Regions from separate parts of the Ruoffia tabacinasalis genome, predicted to be linked through region 2. Evidence: predicted binding sites of a transcription regulator. Region 2 holds the regulator's gene; the other holds the start of a gene.
What was found. Region 2 encodes Rex, which represses fermentation and respiration genes when NADH is low (regulators of the CRP and FNR family bind a similar motif). Its sites were predicted from a motif close to TTGTGAANTANTTCACAA; they were not measured.
Positions count from the first base shown of each region.

Region 1: a site for Rex is predicted at 1,868-1,885, ahead of pflB (formate C-acetyltransferase). Genes of this name have one in related genera too.

Region 1 is NZ_JBHSHQ010000066.1:6,521-9,738, forward strand. Features, by position in the region: gene ACFO5Y_RS10615 (DUF438 domain-containing protein) at 1-1,009, opposite strand, end outside; gene ACFO5Y_RS10620 (DUF1858 domain-containing protein) at 1,002-1,244, opposite strand; gene ACFO5Y_RS10625 (metal-sulfur cluster assembly factor) at 1,391-1,750, shown strand; gene pflB (formate C-acetyltransferase) at 1,925-3,218, shown strand, end outside.
Region 2 is NZ_JBHSHQ010000055.1:19,470-22,687, forward strand. Features, by position in the region: gene groL (chaperonin GroEL) at 1-911, opposite strand, end outside; gene ACFO5Y_RS09235 (co-chaperone GroES) at 939-1,205, opposite strand; gene ACFO5Y_RS09240 (redox-sensing transcriptional repressor Rex) at 1,362-2,024, opposite strand; gene ACFO5Y_RS09245 (nuclease-related domain-containing protein) at 2,439-3,218, opposite strand, start outside.

The DNA of each region.
Region 1 (3,218 bases), on a different contig from region 2:
CAATCGAAAGAGGCACTGTTGGGTTCATGATATGGTTACTGCTTGAGTCAAGTGTCTCATCTGGTTCCCAAAGAACGGTAAATTGACCGCCATTGACGGTAATTTTTCGTGTTTCGATTGTTTTACTTTCCACTGTATTCATTGTTTTTTGAACTGACTTAGTTGGTGTAGGTACTTCTTGAATTGTTAATTCTTCAGCTTTTTTCGTATCTTCTTCGAGTAAGTCTGCCAGGTTTTCTGGTTCCCAAGTTTCGCGTGGACGAATAATCGCATAGCCGTAATTATCACTTTGCTGGGCGATGTTGTACCAATCCAATTGATTGAAACTCTCCAGTAAGATATTAATTAATATGGCTTCTTCTTTAAAAATCATTTCATTGAATTCAAATTGAAAAGCCTCATAAGTGTCTCTTACTTTTGAAAACTTAATATCTGGGAATTTTACCATGGCTTTGTATGCGCGTTTGAATAAGTCACGAATCTCATCATCTTTTGCCCACATAACTTTTGGTGGGGCATCATGGCCGTAACTTTCCATGACCGAAAAGAATAAATGTTCTTTACGTTTGTAGTGGTTATCAAACTGCCCGATGATATCATATTGACGTTTAAGTCCTTTAATCATACCCTCAGTTAATTCTTCAACCGGCATATCTTCAAAGGTATCTAGTATATTGTTAATTCGAAGTAGGGCAGAGCGTAAGGCCATATTCTCTTCTTTGAATACAGTCACTGGGTGTCCGGGTTGGTCAGCATCTGGCGCTTTACCATCTTCAATCGCACCTTTGAACAGATTCGCGTGAACATTACATAGCTTTAGAACATCTTGAAAGGTAATCACACTATCACCATACATTAATTGATGTTCCATCATGGAGATTTCAATGGCACTCACACCCGTGAAATGCTCATTAAACTCATCCTGAACTGAGTCAGGATCTGCTCCATGATGCAATTTAAGAAGAATACCTTCTAATATATCTATGCGATTATCTGTATTATTACTCATTCACGTCACCTCCGATGACAGTATAGCCGTTCCATTGTAGTTCATTTATTAATTGTTCTAATGGTAAGTTGATTAATTTGCAGCCTTGTTTTAATGTGACAACTTTTCCAGCCGATTGTCTCATGGCTGGATTAGCTAAAGGTTTAAAGCCTAAATCGACAAGTATGTCGAGAAGTTCAGGGTGTGAATCAAGGACTTGTTTCACAGGTCTATTAAGGTCTACTTGATTTTCCATTTTCTTACTCCTTATAAAATTCGATTGATATTAATTCTATTTATGTATAAACTAAACGTACTATATTACATAATTCTAGCGAACAAAAAGTTCATAAGCAATATGAATAAAATAAATATATTATTTAAACGAAAGGAACGTCTTTTATGAATGAAGAATTTGGTATTCTATTCAAAAACGAAGCTTTAAAGTACGAAAAAGAATTACTAGAGCAATTAACAGGAGTCATCGATCCAGAATTAGGCATAGATATTGCGAACTTAGGCCTAATATATGAAGTAGATATGGATGAAGCAGGGAAGGTTGAAGTCATAATGACTTTAACAACTGCCGGTTGTCCTTTAGCAGACTTCATTGATAGTGATGTTAGATACCAATTAGCTAACTTTGACAAGATTACTGAAATCGATATTAAAGTTGTCTTTGAACCACATTGGGATTTATCTCGCATCTCACGTTTCGCTCGCATTGCTTTAGGTATTCCGAGTGACTTTATTCCGAATTAAATTTACTTATTTCGCAAGTCCTGTTTAACGACAGGGCTTTTTTTGTTCATTAACTTAAATTTTAGATAAATAATTGTTATAACCTATTGATTTGGATATAAAAATAGTTTATCATATATGTGTAATGATTCACAAGTAAAAATGTTTGCTTCGAATTTAAATAGAGGGGATACCATGGAAAAATTAGAAAACGAAAAAATGAATGTTAATCCTTGGGAAGGTTTTACAGGGACTAAATGGCAAGAGTCAATTGATGTTAGAGATTTTATTCAAGAGAATTATACTTTATATGAAGGCGATGATTCATTCTTGGAAGGTGCAACGATTGAGACTTTCGAATTGTGGGATCAAGTAATGGAATTAACTAAAGCAGAACGTGATGCTGGTGGCGTTCTTGATATGGATACAAAAGTTGTATCAACAATTACTTCACACGATGCGGGCTACTTAAACAAAGACATTGAAAAAGTAGTAGGTGTTCAAACTGACAAACCTTTCAAACGTAGTTTACAACCATTCGGTGGAATCCGTATGTCTGTTCAATCAGCAGAAGCTTATGGATATAAGATTGATCCAGAAATTGAACATATCTTTACAGAGTACCGGAAAACTCATAACCAAGGTGTATTTGATGTATACACACCTGAGATGCGTGCTGCTCGTCGTTCAGGAGTAATTACAGGACTTCCAGATGCTTACGGTCGTGGACGTATTATCGGAGATTACCGTCGTGTTGCATTATACGGAGTAAACCGTTTAATGGAAGAGAAACAAAAAGACTTCGCAAATATTGGTAACGGACAAATGAACGAAGAAGTTATGCGTCTACGTGAAGAAGTTAGTGAACAATACCGTGCCTTACAAGATTTAATTGAATTAGGTAATATTTACGGCTTTGATTTAACTCGTCCAGCTGAAACAGCGCAAGAAGCATTCCAATGGTTATACTTAGGATACTTAGCGGCAATTAAAGATCAAAATGGGGCAGCAATGTCATTAGGTCGTACATCTACATTCCTAGATATCTATATTGAACGTGATCTTGCTACAGGTGTGCTTTCAGAAAAAGATGCGCAAGAATTAGTTGACCATTTCGTTATGAAATTACGTCTAGTTAAATTCTCACGTACACCTGATTACAACCAATTATTCTCAGGAGATCCAACTTGGGTAACTGAATCAATCGGAGGGGTTGGGATTGATGGACGTCCACTAGTAACTAAAAACTCATTTAGATTCTTACATACATTATCAAACTTAGGACCAGCACCAGAACCAAACTTAACAGTGCTATGGTCACCAAGCTTACCAACTCATTTCAAACGATTTGTTGCGAAGATGTCTATTGACACATCAGCTATTCAATATGAAAATGACGACATTATGCGTCCAATTTACGGTGATGACTATGCCATCGCATGTTGTGTGTCAGCGATGGAAGTTGGTAAACAAATGCAATTCTTCGGTG
Region 2 (3,218 bases):
CCTAATTCCTCAGAGATAACCGTTGCACCTGTTAAGATAGCTAAGTCTTCTAACATTGCTTTACGACGGTCACCAAAACCAGGTGCTTTAACAGCAACCACATTTAATGTTCCGCGTAATTTGTTTAATACAAGTGTTGGTAATGCTTCTCCTTCAATATCTTCCGCAATAATTAATAACGGACGACTTGTTTGCATTACGCTTTCTAGTAAAGGTAGTACATCTTGGATGTTTGTAATTTTACGGTCTGTAATTAATACATATGGATTCTCAAGATCCGCGATCATTTTCTCGTTATCTGTGACCATGTATTGTGATAAGTAACCACGGTCAAATTGCATCCCTTCAACAACTGATAATTCAGTTTCAATCGATTGTGAATCTTCGATGGTAATAACGCCATCTTGACCTACTTTTTCCATAGCGTCAGCGATTAATTCCCCTACTTTTTCATCTCCTGAAGATACCGATGCAACTTGTGCAATCGATTCTTTTGAAGAAACGGGTTGAGATAATGATTGTAAAGCTTCTACAGCCGCGCGTGTCGCCATCTCAATACCACGACGAACACCTACTGGATTCGCACCAGCCGTCACGTTTTTCATTCCTTCACGTGCAATCGCTTGGGTTAATAATGTTGCAGTCGTTGTTCCGTCACCTGCAATATCATTCGTTTTAGAAGCTACTTCCATGACTAACTGTGCACCCATATTCTCGAAGCGATCTTCCAATTCGATCTCGCGAGCGATCGTTACACCATCATTTGTAATTGTTGGTGATCCAAATTGTTGATCTAATACGACATTACGCCCTTTTGGCCCTAATGTTACTTTAACTGTATCTGCTAAGATATCAACTCCACGTAGTAGAGCTGCACGTGCATCTTCTGAAAATCTTAAATCTTTTGCCATATAATATTCTCTCCTTTAAATTCGATATTATGCTAAGACTGCTAATAAATCTTTGTGTTCAATAATCAACAATGACTCATCGCCATGTTCAACTTCTGTTCCAGAATAATTCTTGAAGAACACTGTGTCGCCAACTTTAACGCCATCTTTTTCTTCAATTTCTGGTCCAATTGCCACAATTTCACCGTATTGTTCTTTTTCTTTAGCTGAACTTGGTAATACGAAACCACTTGCTGTCGTTTCTTCTGTTTCTGCCACTTTGATAACAACACGTTTTCCTAAAGGTTTAATCATATTATACCCTCCAAATGATTTTTATTTTTATATTTAGCACTCGTTTTATTTGAGTGCTAATGGTTTAATCTTATAATAGTCTAAATTGGTCAAAAAATCAAGTCATTGAATTATTTTTTTCGAAAAAAAAAGCACACCTTTTGGCATGCTTTACAATTATTTATTTTCAAAATCAGAGAAGTCCTCTGCATCATCCATATTACTATCAATGAAGTAAATGAGTGTCTGTAGTTCATTTGTCAGGTCCACATTTTGAACACGAACGTTGCGTGGTACATCAAATCTAAGTGGCGTGAAGTTCATGATTCCTTTCACTCCCGCCTCGATAATTCGGTTCACGATATCTCCTGCGACGTCTTGTGGGACTGATAAAATAATAATTTCAATTTGTTGTTGTTGGATTTGCTCTTCCAATTCATCCATTGAATAAACTGGGACACCACGTTGAATTGTTCCAATTATGTCAGTATTTACATCAAACGCGGCTCCAATTCGAATATTGCTATTCTTCCGGAAATTGTAGTTAATCAGTGCATTCCCCAAATTACCTACACCCACCAGTCCAACCGACGTTAAGCGATCTTGATTCAAAATACGCGAGAAAAAGTCTAATAAGTGATCCACATCGTAACCGTAACCACGTTTCCCCAATGCCCCGAAGTATGAAAAGTCACGACGAATGGTCGCACTATCTACTTTTACAGCTTCACTTAATTCCGTTGAAGAAATGCGCTTTTTCCCTGCATGTTGCAAGAATCGTAAATACCTATGATAGATGGGTAATCTCAAGGCAGTCGCTTTTGGTATTTCTTTTGCCATAAATTGCCTCCTCCTAGGTTTATCTATATCTAATTTTTAAGTCATGCTCATTATAGCACTCCTTCACAAACTTTGTCCAAATGTAACCTTCGAGGGTTTACAATTATTGTGAATTCTGAGCCTATTTAGCCTAACTTTTATATTCTAATATATTTTATAGTGAGAATAAAGCTTTTTATGTGAAATATTATGCAAAATAGTAATTAAATTCGAATATGGTGATGATTGTTTGTGAAAATTGGTGATTTTTGTCGGAAACGAGCACTCGAATTTTTTTCGAATGATTGTTTAGTCCGAATCGAGCACTCGAATTATTTTTGAATGATCGTTTAGCCCGAATCGAGCACTCGAATTCATTTCGAGTGCTTGTTTAGCCGGAATCGAGCACTCGAATTTTTTTCGAGTGCTCGTTTATCACGGAATATCCCGGAATCGGAATTTTAGATCATCAAATGCGTCTTCCATCCGCTTCATTGGGTTAATATAGTCAGCGGTCCGGCCGCGGCTATGTACTTTGAAATATTTCTTTAGGACGTGTCGGATTGTATTATGAATGCCTTTCGTATCTTGGTAATAATTTAGGGTTCTTCGAGTCAGCGGCTGGTCATAGTCTAGGATTGCTAAGTCGCATAGGGTTCGCAACACTGCTTTTTCTTTTGACTCGCGGTAGCCACATGACCGGCAGACAACGTGATATCTTTCGGTTCCAACATCGATCTTGTGACCACCGCACCCGCAGCACACAATTCCTCGGTAGATCTGCGTTTTGTCAACATCTACTGGGCGCACTTTTGGGAATTTCCGGCGGCTCGCTCGCTTCATTAATTTTACCGCCACTTCTTCGGGGCGCCATTTTGCTCCGTAGGTTTCTTTTTCCAATTCTTTAAAATACTTATTGATTTGCCACCGCTTTAAATACAAGCCTTCGGCGCGTGAATCTGAGATTTGGACGGTGTCTTCTTCTTGAATGAAAACTAATTTTGTTTCGACTTCAGTCCGAATGCCCATTTCATCTAAAAGTGCTTCAAGAATTTCTCCCGCTCGTTTCATTTGGGTAAAGTAGTCTCTGGATAACTTCCACCCATTAGTGGTCCAAACGCCGTCGTGGTACTGATATTGGCTTAATAAATTTTTCACTTCAAACATGCGAATTGCGTTATTTGAAATAAGTAGTGCGTCAATTTGGGTTTCGCC